One region of the Brevibacillus sp. RS1.1 genome, then DNA from elsewhere that is predicted to be linked to it. Evidence: riboswitches for the same ligand, from Rfam matches in the RefSeq annotation. Region 1 holds a riboswitch; each other region holds the start of a gene.
The links. Region 1 has a riboswitch for cobalamin ahead of HP570_RS18870 (energy-coupling factor ABC transporter permease). Riboswitches for the same ligand answer to the same signal wherever they lie in the genome.
Positions count from the first base shown of each region.

Region 2: it holds a riboswitch for cobalamin, as region 1 does, so the genes downstream of both, HP570_RS05885 (ABC transporter substrate-binding protein) here and HP570_RS18870 (energy-coupling factor ABC transporter permease) in region 1, are expected to answer to the same signal.
Region 3: it holds a riboswitch for cobalamin, as region 1 does, so the genes downstream of both, HP570_RS04460 (ABC transporter substrate-binding protein) here and HP570_RS18870 (energy-coupling factor ABC transporter permease) in region 1, are expected to answer to the same signal.

Region 1 covers NZ_JABSVA010000005.1:340,931-345,644, forward strand. Annotated here, with positions in the region: gene HP570_RS18855 (energy-coupling factor ABC transporter ATP-binding protein) at 37-885, opposite strand; gene cbiQ (cobalt ECF transporter T component CbiQ) at 882-1,679, opposite strand; gene HP570_RS18865 (energy-coupling factor ABC transporter substrate-binding protein) at 1,676-1,960, opposite strand; gene HP570_RS18870 (energy-coupling factor ABC transporter permease) at 1,957-2,721, opposite strand; cobalamin riboswitch at 2,864-3,057, opposite strand; gene HP570_RS18875 (quinone-dependent dihydroorotate dehydrogenase) at 3,190-4,281, opposite strand; gene HP570_RS18880 (GerAB/ArcD/ProY family transporter) at 4,433-4,714, shown strand, end outside.
Region 2 covers NZ_JABSVA010000002.1:68,779-73,492, forward strand. Annotated here, with positions in the region: gene HP570_RS05875 (heme ABC transporter ATP-binding protein) at 1-5, opposite strand, end outside; gene HP570_RS05880 (FecCD family ABC transporter permease) at 2-1,060, opposite strand; gene HP570_RS05885 (ABC transporter substrate-binding protein) at 1,085-2,104, opposite strand; cobalamin riboswitch at 2,275-2,474, opposite strand; gene HP570_RS05890 (M24 family metallopeptidase) at 2,488-3,582, opposite strand; gene HP570_RS05895 (alpha/beta fold hydrolase) at 3,707-4,477, shown strand; gene HP570_RS05900 (ABC transporter permease) at 4,534-4,714, opposite strand, start outside.
Region 3 covers NZ_JABSVA010000001.1:951,791-956,504, forward strand. Annotated here, with positions in the region: gene HP570_RS04455 (FecCD family ABC transporter permease) at 1-888, opposite strand, end outside; gene HP570_RS04460 (ABC transporter substrate-binding protein) at 890-1,873, opposite strand; cobalamin riboswitch at 2,030-2,178, opposite strand; gene HP570_RS04465 (MBL fold metallo-hydrolase) at 2,330-3,274, opposite strand; gene HP570_RS04470 (pyridoxamine 5'-phosphate oxidase family protein) at 3,431-4,015, shown strand; gene HP570_RS04475 (MerR family transcriptional regulator) at 4,063-4,714, opposite strand, start outside.

The DNA of each region.
Region 1 (4,714 bases):
TTTTGGGGTTAGCTTACCCGAAAGCGCCCACTCCATTCACCATACCCGCTGAACACTTAGCATTTTTCGCAGCTCGTCGACCGAACGTGGAATACTTCCGCCCAACTCTCGCTTCCACTGCTCAGGCAGTGCCTCCCACACATCCACGAGCAACGGCATACCCAGATGAAGGCTTTCCAGCATGTCTCTGTTTTCCAATGCCTCCTGCGGATCTCCCGCGAACACAAGCCTGCCTTCATCCATGATGCAAATCCACTCGGCCCATTCAAACGCAATATCCATATCGTGTGTTGCCATCAAAACAGTCGTTCCTTGCCGGTGAATAGCATCGAGCTCCCGCAGCAAATTTTTGGTCTGGTAGCGATCCAGATACGCAGTTGGCTCGTCCAACAGCAAAAGCTCGGGCTCCATGACCATGACCCCCGCGAGTGCCAGTCTCCGTTTTTGTCCCAGGCTCAAATGATGAATTGGAGCTTCTGCCAGCTCTCTTAACCCGAATGCATCCAGCACCTTTTCTACCTTTGCCCGGATTACGTCCACAGGCAGCTTCTGATTGCATAAACCGTAGGATATATCTTCCGCGACTGTGCTTGCGATCAACTGATGCTCGGGATCTTGAAAGACCAAGCCTACCTTTTGCGTCATCTCTTGCAATGCGGCTCGTTTGTAGACAATGGGTTTCCCCTTCCACAGCACCTGTCCCTTCTGAGGCTCGATGATCCCGTTTCCATGCAAGAACAGGGTCGACTTCCCACAGCCATTCCGCCCCAAAAGAACACATTTTTTCCCCTCTGGAATCCATAAGGACAGCCCTGACAGGACTGGTCCCCGCCCTCCTGGATACGTGTACTGCAAATCGATGAACTCCAACAACCGTGATGTCATAACCGCCAACCTCCTGTCCACCACTCAAGCAGCACCAGCAGCATACAGCCTGCGATTGATTCCCACTCATAGCGGCGCGAGCGGGCATGGGAATGAAACGAGAGCACCTGCATGCTCTCCCCGAAACCTCTTGCCGCCATTCCTTTGTGCAGGGCTTCGTATTTGCGCATCGCTCTGACAAACAATTGCGCAACGAGAACCCCTGCATCCCGAAGTGTCGCCCGGAAGCCGCGATGACCTCCGCGCGAACGTTGGGCAATCCAGAGCTGGTGAGAAATCGTTACCAACACAAAAATAAACCGATACATGATCATTAATAAATCAGTCACAAGAACAGGCATATGAAGCCGGCGAAGCACCTGCAAGATTTCGGCAAACGGCACGGTAAACAAAAGGAAAGCAAAGCAAGATAAGCTCGCCATGGTCCGCCAAAATAAAATCCAAACTTTACTGAAGGAGGACATCGGCACATAGAGCACATACGTACCGAATTCCCATGCTGCCGCGACCTGTACCTGTACTCCTCCTGCTCTCACTCCTTCAATCAATAGAGCAGGGAGCCCCGCCGCGAAAAACGAGAGTGACACGATCATAAAGGCACAGTAGATTCGGACAGGAATACGGGCATACACCACTACCCATACCGTCATCCAAACCACGACCGCCATCTGCATCCATACATGTCCCACCAGGACGAGCAGTAGCATTGCACTCGCCAGCAATAGCTTATGAGCTGGCGGCAGATGTTTTAGCCTGTTTTGATAAGAGAGAGAATCAAGCTGCAACCCGTTCATTTTTTGCGTTTATCCAACCGACCTTTGTACAAGCCCACGGCGTAGCCAACCACTCCCGCTCCCAACGCCGCCTGCACCGCAAACAATAGACTCTCCGTCTCTCCCCCTGGCGGTTCTATTAGCGGTTGAAACCATGGTTCGTAGTTCGGAGCGATTTCCTTGATCGCTTCCTCCGCCACGCCGTCTGCGCCGCCAAATTCCGAGTCCTGCACCAGTAACAGCGGGACAGTAGCCAGTACGATTACCCCCAAGAGTAAAAGCCAGTTCCATCCTTTTTTCACAGCGATTCCTCCCGTTTGAGCAAACGAAGCTGTGTAAGCTCTTTTGCGTTATAAGATAACAACCAGTTCCAAACAAGAACGGTCAACAGACCTTCACTGATAGCGAGCGGTACTTGCGTGAACGCAAAAATTCCTGCGAATTTGGCAAACGAAGCCAACACTCCGCCAGATTCAGCTGGAAATGCGAGTGCCAGTTGAAGCGAAGTCACCACATAGGTAGCGAGATCAGCCAAAGCCGCCGCCGCAAAAACCGCCAGACGCTGACTTCCGGCCACTTTCATGATCAACCGATAGATTCCGTATGCCACCATGGGTCCTACTACTGCCATAGATACAGCATTTGCCCCTAGCGTAGTCAAACCTCCATGCGCCAAAAGCAAGGCTTGAAACAAGAGCACCATACTCCCTAACACAGACATCGCAAAAGGCCCAAACATAATGGCGCCAAGGCCCGTTCCAGTCGGGTGAGAGCTGCTGCCTGTAACCGAAGGGATTTTCAATGCAGATAAAACAAATGCAAATGCTCCTGCAACGCCAATAAGGAGCTTCATCTCGGGATGTTCTTTTACAATCTTGTTAATCGAGCGAATCCCAAGAATAAAGAATGGCAAGAACACAGCCCACCAAAATAAGGCCCAGGATAATGGCAAATACCCTTCCATGATGTGCATTGCATGTCCTGTCTCAGGTTCATTGAGCAAAAAATACAAGACAAAGCCCGCGATCATCAAACAAGTAGATACGAGACGAGATCGATTCATGTTTATCCTCCTTCACTGACTTTCATTCTTTCCTCCAAACAAAAAAATCCCATCCATCAGTGGACGAGATGTGCACACAAAACAACAGACTGACTAGACAGCCTCATTGCCTCGTATTCACCGCTCCTTTCCGCGAAGGTTCTGTGGGTGTGGCTACTAGGTAGGTCTCCTGGCTTCCAGATCCATGCGCTCCTTGTCCTTCCCCATACGAAGATGAGTGGTTTCCTTCTCAAAGAGAGCTCCCTGGTTACAGTGGCGGGACCGCTCGGGACTTTCACCCGATTCCCTGTTACCCTTTATGTGTCACATAAAGGCACCTAACGCCGACTATATGCAATTGACTGACAATTCATGTTTGTCCCACATCATTATACCGGATCACTACATAAATCGGAAGAATATAAGCAAAAACGCATAAGTCGATGACCCGCTACAAAGGAGCCATAGACCTATGCGTACTTGTTCTTTCTATTCTTTTGCGTCTACGCCAATTACTTCACTAATATGTTTAAAACCATCGCGTTGCATGAGCTTGAGCAGTTTTTTGTTGATTTGTTTGGCGATACCTGGGCCCTGATAAATCATCCCCGTATACACCTGAACAAGACTGGCTCCTGCCCGGATTTTCGCGTAGGCATCTTCGCCGTTATAAATACCGCCGACACCGATGATTGGTACCTTGTCTCCTACTTCTTGATAAATCTCCTTCACCCAAGCAGTGGAACGCTCTGTAAGAGGTCTTCCGCTCAATCCGCCCGCTTCCTCGGCAAATCGATGTCCGGAAACGGCCTCACGTGACAGTGTCGTATTGGTAGCGATAATTCCGGAAATGCCTTCTTCTACAGCAGCGTGAACAACATCGCGCATGTGCTCATCTGACATGTCTGGCGCTACTTTTAGCAAGATCGGCTTTTTCTTGATGGAACGCCCTTCCATTTCGGTTGCCTTTTCTCTTACTGCACGCACCAAATGACGCAAGCTCTCCGTTTCCTGCAAGTCACGAAGATTCGGGGTATTTGGAGAGCTGATGTTAATGACGAAATAGTGACCGTATGCATAGAGCATGTCCATACATTTGCTATAATCGACGGCCGCTTCTTCATTCGGCGTTACTTTGTTTTTCCCAATGTTAATCCCAATCGGAACATCTGAGTATGCGTAGTCGACCAAATGCTGGGAAGCCAGATAAGCACCGTGATTGTTGAAGCCCATTCGGTTAATGACAGCTTGATGTTCCGGCAATCGGAACAATCGGGGCTTTGGATTGCCTGGCTGCCCCTGCGGCGTCAATGTCCCGATTTCCACAAACCCAAAACCAAGAGCACCCAACGCATGATAAACTTCTGCATTTTTATCAAAACCGGCTGCAAGTCCGACTGGATTCGGAAACGTCATTCCCCACAGCTTGTTCTCCAATCGCTGGTCTTTTACCTGATAGATCATCTTCAGGATGCTTTTGCCTGGAGCAGAATCCTCCACCAGCCTTAAGGCACCAATTGTCTTTTCATGAATCTCTTCCGCATCTTGCTGGAACAGATATTTTCTTATGAGCTGATACATCGGCTGCACTCCTTACTCCGTTTCTACCTTTTTACCTCATAGTAGAATACCATACTTTTTCGGGAGTATGTAACCTTTATACGTGATACATATTTCCAAGTAAGCAGGCAAATCCTAACAGCACCACCACGCACAGGGGGATTAGTCTTTCATGAAAGTGGACGGAAAAATCGGGATTGGTCAAGCCATTATGGTGATGATGCTGACGATCGGCATTACGAACCACGTAACCGTCATCCCCCTCTTACTTAGTAAAGCAGGCAGAGATGCTTGGTTGAGTGTGTTGCTTTCAGGTATACCCTTTTCTCTCTGGGCGTATCTGCTGTTTGTGATTAATCGAAGTTTAGATCAACAATCTTTGTATGAATGGCTTTCACAACGTTCAGGAAAAATCGTCAGCAATTTCTTGCTCGTTCCAATCATGATTTGCTTG
Region 2 (4,714 bases), on a different contig from region 1:
TTCATCGTCCGCTACCTCCAAAGGAATAAGAACTCCGCAACATCAACCAGATAAAGAATGGACCACCACACAGCGCTGTCAAAATACCGATCGGCAGCTCTTCCGGTGCAAATGCGAGCCTGGCGACTACATCAACCCAGATGAGAAATATCGCGCCAAACAAAGCGCTGACAGGCAGGACACGTCTGTGATCTGATCCGACCATCACACGGACAATATGGGGCATCATTAATCCGACAAAACCGATTGATCCCGCGATGGACACGATCACCCCGGTGAGTAGTGCCGTGATCACCAGGAGAAGCTTGCGGAATTGTACCGTATTAACCCCCAGTGTCCCCGCTGACTCCTCGCCCATCAGCATCGCATTGAGCGAGCGGTATTGGGCCATTAAGACGATGAGACAGATGACGACAATCAATGTAGGAATCGTCAGGTACTCCCATTTGCCGCCAGCCAGACTGCCACTTAACCAAAACAGCACCGTCCCAATTCCATGCTCATTCGGCGCTGAAAACACAAGGAGACTGGTAATGGCCGACAAGATCGCAGATATCGCAATTCCAGCCATGAGCAGGCGTACCGTCGAGTTTTGTCCTCCAATACGGGATAGTGTAAAAATGAGAATGATGGACACGAGGGAGCCTGTAAAAGCGCCAAAGGTTAACGCATACTGCCCGTACATGCTGAATGCTCCGAAAATAATTACCGAAGTAGCTCCAACGGAAGCACCTGAAGATACGCCTAACACATACGGGTCCGCCAGGGAGTTGCGAACTAACGATTGGATCGCTACTCCCACGACAGACAGACCTGCGCCGACGATCGCCCCCAAGAGTACACGCGGAAAGCGAATATCCCAAATAATTGTTTGCTCCCCTTTGGACCAGTCCACCTCAATCCATTGGGTCAACATCGGAATTTTTGATAAGGCGATTTTCCATACCGTAGTCGGTTTAATCTCCACCGATCCCAGCGTAACTGCGAACGTAATCGAGAGGAAGAGTCCAACCAATAAAGTAATGATGATAGAAGGTAACTTGATCTGTTGCAGTGCTATTCCCTCCCTTAAAAGGGGCGTACTCTATTTGAATTTATCCGGGTAGAGTCCTTCCGCCAAAATTTTCAGAGCAATCGGTGCTCGAACGCCTTCAGAAGCCGCAGACAACGGCAATACAACCAGTCGTTGATTTTTAATCGCTGGAATATCTGCCAGTTCTTTTTTGGTCAAAAGGAAATTGCGTTTTTGCTCAACAGTTCTGTCCCCGTAGTCTATGACAATAATCACGTCCGGATTGCGACTCACTACTTGTTCCCAACTGACCTCTGCCCACCCCTTTTGAATATCGTCAAAAATGTTCTTGCCGCCAGCCGTCTTGATTAAGGACGTCATGTAATTGTTGGCTGCTGTGAATGGCTTATCTTCCCCGTTGTCGTACACGAACACTTTAAGTGGCTCGTCCACCTTGCCGATTTTGCTAATCGTTTGATCCATTTCACTCTTCATTTTATGGATCAAATCATTGGCTTTGTCCTCCACACGGAAAATGCGTCCGATGTTCGTAATATCCGCGAACACATCGTCGATCGTTGGACCAGGCTTGCTAGACGATTCTTGCAGGTACGATTTGATGCCGACCTTTTCCAAATCCTGCATCGATCCTACGCCCTTTTCGCCGAATCCGCTTTTCCATCCGGCGTACACGAAGTCTGGGTTCGCTGCCAGCAGCACTTCTTTCGTAGGATACTTGTCAGACAGTACCGGAATCTTGTCGTATTCTAGTTTTAACTCTGGAAGGATTTTATCGTCTAGGTAAGCGGTTCCGACCATTTTATCAGCCAGGCCCAATGCCAGCATGATTTCGGTTACGTGTTGGTTCAATGTCACGGCACGCTCAGGTGCTTTTGGATAGGTCATTTCGATACCATTATTGGTTAATGTTACAGGCTTGCTCTCTGCTGCAGGAGCAGCCGCTTGTTCTGTTTTGGCTGGAGCTTGTGTTGTCGTAGTGGAGCCACATGCCGAAACCATAAGCATGACGGCCGTCATGATGCCTAGTCCTAGTCCTTTCATCACTGTTTTTGTTTTGTTTGCCTTCACCATCTGTAATCCCCTTTTCTGTATGTAAATTATGAAATGAGACCAAATGTTCCCACAAAAAAGCACCCCCCATTTCAATCGGGAGGTGCATGACAAACGTAGATATAGCCATAACAGGCGCAAAGGCGCCCTTTCATAGACTGTTTCCACATCTGCCCCATCCTCGTGGGTCGATTGTAAATGATCGCATGGCAGGTCTCCTGGCTTACGGATCAACACACCCAGCTACCTTCCCATTTTTTGTCTCGCAAAAAACAGTGGCTATTCGCTAGGCGCTCCTCGTTACAGTGGCGGGACCGCGCCGGTTTCTCACCGGACTTCCCTTTTAAGCTGACGGCATATGCCATCCAGCACCATTCGATACGTATTCAATTTTTCCAACTTCTTCATTGGTTGATAGAAGTTAGTTTTTTCGGGAACTGCGTGAGTATTTCAACGCCTGTTTCCGTAACCAAGACATCGTCTTCAATTCGCACGCCGCCTACTCCTGGCAAATAGATGCCCGGCTCGATGGTAAAGACCATTCCTGGACGAAGCACTTCTTGGTTCTGGCTGTGAACAGACGGATATTCATGTACATCCATCCCTAGTCCATGCCCAAGGCGGTGCATGAAGTATTCTCCGTAGCCTTTTGCGGTGATAACATCGCGAGCGGTTTTATCCAAATGCGCAAAGGTCACACCCGGACGAATCTCAGCAATTGCCGCTTCGTTGGCAGCCAAAACTGTCTCGTAAATTTCTTGTAGCTGGGCACTGATCTCGCCAACAGCAAAGGTACGAGTAATATCGGATACATATCCGTTCGCAGCTACCCCGATATCAAACAAAAGCAAGTCGCCTTCTTGCACCTGGCGCGTTCCTGGCTTCCCATGTGGCAAAGCGGACTTCTCCCCTGCCAATACCATGGACGTAAAGGATGGACCTTCTGCGCCCAAGCGCTTCATCTGGAATTCCAGCTCAGCTACGATTTCTGTCTCGGTCATGCCTGTCTTGACTTTTTTCAGGGTCTCCCGCAAGGAATCTTCGACCAACTGAACAGCATGCTTCAGACGATCCACTTCATCCGGAGATTTGATCAAACGCATTTCACGCAGTGGCTCTTCCACGTCCACATAGCTCGACGCCAGAACAACTTGTCCAAGTGCTTCATAGCGCTCGACAGTCATATGACTTTTTTCAATGCCGAGCTTCGCCAAGTTCGCTGGCAACACTTGCTTGAGGATTTCATACGGGTTTTGGATATCCGTATGTGTATGGATATCTTGAACGAACGAAGCCTCTGCTGCTGCCTCACGATCAAGAGCAGGTACAATTAAAGAAGGCTTTCCTTCAGCAGGAATAACAAGACCCATAAAACGTTCATGCGGGTCAGTAAAAAATCCGGTCAAATAGTAGACGTGCTTGGGAGAGGTAATCAACACCGCGTTCAGCTCTTGCTCTGTCAAAAACGTGTGGAGCTTCGAAATGCGCTCTTGAAACAACTTCTTCACCCTGCTTTCACCAATTATTCTATTGCGAGAATACCACTTCCCCATCAAAAAAAGAAGAGTTCAATTGCAAAATCTACTTCGGATCGGACAACCTAAGGGTGGGGTGAAAACGAAAATGGAACAAATACTCGTCCATCAGGATGGCAAGCAGTTTGCTTTTCACATATCGGGGAAAGGCCAGCCGTTATTGTGTATCCATGCGCCATGCATCGGCTCTATCAATTTTGTTTATCAGCAAACACTCGCAGATACTTATCAGCTCATTGTCCCTGATTTGCCCGGACATGGTGACAGTTCGCCCATGGAGAAGCCCTATTCTATTGGGGAATTGGCAGAACGACTCCATAAGCTGATCCCGTCTCTCGGCATTGAGCGTCCCTTTATTTTGGGGTACTCCCAAGGTGCTTCTATCGCCCTTGAATATTGCCTTCGTTATCCTGATCATGCGCGAGGCGGTATACTCGTGAGCGGTTTTTCCGAAGTGAATGACCTGTATTTGCATGGACGATTTTGGATGGCACGAGCGTTGTCGATGCTTCACGGAGTCCCTCTTCTTGCCCGTTCCATTGCCTCCTCACATGTCAATAGCCCAGAAATGCGGGAAAAATGGACGGCGCACGCCTCCAAAACAGATCCCACCAGCTTAAAATACCTTTATACTGCCGGACACCGCTATCAATGTACAGAGCGCCTGGGCAACATCCAGCTTCCGATTTTACTTGCCTATGGCGGACAAGATAAACGTATTCATCATTATGCGCAAATGCTGACAATGAAATTGCCAAAGGCAAGACTTGAAATAATCCCAAACGTAAAGCATCAAGTCATTACGAAAGCTGCACCTGCACTCAATCAGTTGTGCCGCACCTTCATGGAAGAAGGGTAAATAAGAAAAGACAGAAGGATGGTATCTCCATTCCCTTCTGTCTTTTTGTGATTGGACTAGCTCTTCATCCGCGGGTCGAGTGCATCACGCAAGCCGTCCCCAATTAAGTTAAAGCCGAGAACTGTCAGCATAATAGAGAGCCCTGGAAAAATAACGGTCCATGGTGCTTTCTGAATGTACTGACGTGAATCAGCGAGCATTTTTCCCCATTCTGGTTCTGGTGCTTGTGCTCCCAGT
Region 3 (4,714 bases), on a different contig from region 1:
GATCGCAGCCATCGGCAGTAAAATTCGATAGTCAGGACCGACAAGCATACGGACGAGGTGCGGTACCACCAGGCCAACGAACCCGATAATTCCCGCGATAGAAACCGCCGCTGCCGTCAGGAGTGTCGAAACGACCAGAACCACCAGCTTCGTTCGATCTACATGGACGCCGAGATGCGCAGCCTGCCGCTCGCCTAACGCAAATAGGTTCAAGGAACGCGCATAGCTTACCAGCACCATTCCGCCTATGACCAAGTACGGAATCAAGACATACGTGAAGGCCCAGCCCCGAAATGACAAGCTGCCCATCAGCCAGAACACGATCTCATTCACCGTCTGATCCGATAGCGACACCATAAAGGAAACGAGTGAGCCGAGAAAAGCCTGCACCACAACACCAGACAAAATCAGGGTCTCCGTTTGCAGCTTTCCTTGCGTGTTCGCGAGTCCCAGTACGATCCATAAACTGAGCAGTCCTGTAAGAAAAGCGACAACAGGCGTGCTCCATGCACCCAAAAAGCTGATTTGTAAGCCAAACAGGATCAAAAAGGCTGCTCCGACAGCAGAACCTGATGCCACGCCCATCGTAAACGGATCGGCGAGCGGATTACGCAAAACTCCCTGAAAGCCCGCTCCCGCAAGTGACAAGCAAGCACCAATCAAAACAGCCAATACAACGCGTGGAAAACGAACCTTCATGACAATTTGCTCAGATGACTCCGGCCACGTTACGGTGATCCACTCAGACAAGCCCGAGATTTGGTGGAGCAGGATGAGCCATACTTGCGAAATGGGAAGGTGTGCCGCCCCCATCGAGATACTGATGACTATTGAAGCCAGAAGGACGAGACAGCTGGCTCCTCCCCATATGAACAATCGTTTCTTCATTTTATTTCACCAAGTCAGGGTAAATCGCCTTCGCTACTTCAATCAAGCCTTGTGTAATACGCGGACCAGGACGGGACAAAATATTTTGGTCCATGCCAAAGATTTGTTTTTCACGAATCGCCTTCATTTTATCCCAGCCATTACGCTTGGCAATCATATCCTCCAGCTTGACGCCAGTCTTTTCATCGGTAATTCCGCTCGCATACAAAATGACGTCTGGATCGTTTTGCAAAATCTTTTCTTCACTGATCGGATTCCAGCCCTGTGTATCAGAAGCAATGTTCGTCGCTCCAGCCAGTGTGATGAGCTCGTCCATGAATTCACCTTTTCCGACTGTCCAGCCTGGGGAAAACTCAAGGTATACCTTTTTCTTCTCTTCTGGTTTTACATTTTTCACTGCTTCTTGAACGTACGCGATATCTTTCTTCATTTGCGCGACAACTTTTTCGGCTTGTTCTTGTTTGTTAGTGATAACTCCCATCGCCAACACATTGTTTAGGATGTCATCCATCTTTGTCGGATGGGTAATGTAGACGGGCATCCCGAGAGATTTGAGCTTGTCAGCCACTGGCTTCTCCATCGAAATCCCACCGACGACCATATCTGGCGTTTGAGCGAGAATCGCTTCTTCATTCGGTTTGACGACGCCGCCAATTTTCGGTTTTGTCTTCGCCGCTTCTGGATAATCATCATAGTCTGAGACAGCTACGATCCGATCTTCCAAGCCTAATGCGAACAAAATCTCTGTCTCGGCAGGTGATGTGGAGACGATTCGCTCAGGAGCTTTTGCAAAGGTTACTTCTTTTCCTGTCGCATCCTTGACTGTCAACGGATACGTTGTTTGTTTTGCAGACTGCTCGGCTGTATTCTCTTGCGGTGCACTTGTTTGTCCACCAGGTGCTGGCTGGCTGTTATCGTTACCCGCACAACCTGCGAGGCTCGCCGCAACTAGTAGTGGGATCATGAATCGCAATGAACGTTTCATATGTAGAACTTCCTTTCTGCGTGTCTGATTGACTGTACCTTCCAATAAAAAAAGCGACCCTTGCTTCCATTCGGAAATCAAAGGGTCGGCACCTCAGGGCAAACAGACAGGATGGTCTGCTTCCTGAAATAGGCCGATCCTTTCCGCGAAGGCAACAGGCACAAAAACAAACAGGCAGGTCTCCTGGCTTACGGCTGAGGAACGAGCCGATTTACAGTGGCGGGACCGCGTCGGATTTTCACCGACTTCCCTTTTCACCCGATCTTTTTGAGAAAAGACGAGGCACCTATTTGCTGTTACGTTTGAAATTGTCACAGTCCATGACTCATCCTACATCATAGCATTCCTTGGATGAAAAAAGAATGACAAACACGTAAGCCAATACTTTCTTGCCTGCTAAAAATGAAAACGCCTGAACAAAAAGTTCAGGCAAATAGAATGCTTTTGGCAAAGCTTTTACCCTCGTTTGTGCAAATAATCCAGAATGCCCATGGCACACACCTGTAAATCCAGCTTGAGTACTTCGAAAACTTCGTGGTCATCATTGATGCCTTGTGACTGTAGATGCTCCGAGACTCGTTCCAATAACTTACGAGACAGATCAGCATATGTTTGTCCAGCAGCAAGTGTTGATTCTCCTTCCGCCACAAACACGGGGAGCCACTCACGTATTTGGCGGTACACATCGTCTACCTGTTCAGACATCCCAAAATGACCAAAGTAAATGCGATTCAGCTTGCGCGCTTCAAATCGACGTAGAGACGCTAACATGGCATCCGGGTCAAACTGATTCGGAGAAGTAGATGGCAGCACGAGGTGTATACCATCCTTTTTAAGCTGCGGATAAAGGACACCTGCCGTGTCACCTGTGAACATGCCGCGGCTAACGGGATCGTAGATGCTGAAGTGATGATTTGCATGCCCTGGCGAATCCAGAAACTCCAACATGCAATTCGCCCCGATCTTTAATGTATCCCCGTCTCCACGAATCAAAATCCGCTCTTCGGGAACAGCTTCAATCGGATCAAACAATCGATCAAAATCATCATGGTACACCGCTCTCGCCCCTGCGATCAGTCGGCTTGGATCAACGAGGTGACGTGCACCTTTTGGATGGACGACGATCTTTGCGTTTGGACAATCCTGTAGAAAAAGTCCCACTCCTCCCGCATGATCCAAATGAATATGCGTCACAATAATGTATTTTACTTGTTCCGGGGTAAAACCGAGCTTGGCGAGGCCGGTCTTGATGTATGGGACGGAGGGGCTTGGCCCTGTTTCAACCAAAGTCAGTTCTTCTTCAGCGATGACATAAGTCCCCGTGCGTTCCGCCCAGCCCATATCGAAACCGTCTATTAAATGGATGCGCTCCCCTAAGTAAATTGGCTGTGATGATTGCATGTAAATGCTCCTCCTTTTCAAAGGTGATTTTGTTGCAAGAATATTTATACTTTATCATCAATTTGGGACGTACTGGGAATATCAACACAAATTCTTCATATTTTCATCGTAATATGAGGGTAGTAAAAACAATTCCTTTACCTGGAGGGGTGCAAAATGGGTCAGCTTTTCTCTGAGTTACGACCTGAGCATGAGAAGTTTATCAAGAAGCAGCGAATGTTCTTCGTTGCCTCTGCTCCTATGGACACAGATGGTCACGTGAATCTTTCACCGAAAGGGTACGATTCCTTTCGCATCATATCGCCTACCGAGGTGGCCTATTTAGACCTGACTGGAAGCGGAAACGAAACCAGTGCTCATCTACAGGAAAATGGCCGGATTACTCTCATGTTTTGTGCATTTGAAGGCCCTCCTCTCATCATGCGCTTATTCGGCAAAGGAACGGTTATTCTCCCAGATTCGCCTCGGTGGGATGAGCTCGTAAAAGACTTCCCGCTTCTGCCCGGTGCTCGTCAAATCATTACCGTAAACGTACAGGAAGTAAAGACTTCTTGCGGCTGGGCTATCCCCTTCTATTCCTACTCAAAAGAACGCGACACCCTTCAGAAATGGACTTTGGCTAAAGACGAACAGGAACTGCTTGCTTATCAAAAGGAAAACAACGTAGTAAGCATGGATGGCTTGCCAACACCCTTGGGACAAAAGCTTTTTCCTGCAGTAGGTGGGGATAACGAAGCGTAAAACGCAAAGAAGCTGCCTTGCTCGCAGCTTCTTTGTTTGAAAACTCTTTACTTGCTGGTATAAATGACCACTGCATCGCGGAGAAACTCGGCTACACCTGGCTGTTCCTTGTCATAGTAAGCAGTAAAGCGCGGGTCATCGACGTACATCTGGGCAACACCTGCGTGCGCTTCTTTGCTGTAACTGTCCCAGTAAAAGCTGAGCCATTGACGGTGAAGATCTGCTGCTTTTTGCGCCAATTCATGAGCAGGATCACCTGTCGAAAAAGCCTGCGCCAATGTATCGTGCAGCTCTGCGTTCAATTTCTCCAGCGCGGCATACTGTTCTTCTGTCATGCCTTTGACCATCTGATTCGATTTTTCGATTTGGTCATTTCCGTATTTCGCTCGAATTTCTGCCCCGTACTTCTCTTCATTCTCATCAATCATCTTTTGCTTGAAGCCTTCAAATTTTTGTTGGTCACTCATCGTTTTGGTCCCCTCTCTTTGTGCTAATGTCAAATCGACATTGGCGATTAACGCATCCAATTGCGCTCGCCTTTCCAGGAGCTTCTCGCGGTGCTCCCACAGTGCTCGGTCAGCATCAAAGGTTGGTGAATCCAGGATCTCCTTGATCTCCTCCAAGCTCACACCCAGCTCGCGGTAAAAAAGGATGTGCTGCAATCGATCAACCTCAAGCTGTCCGTAAATGCGATACCCT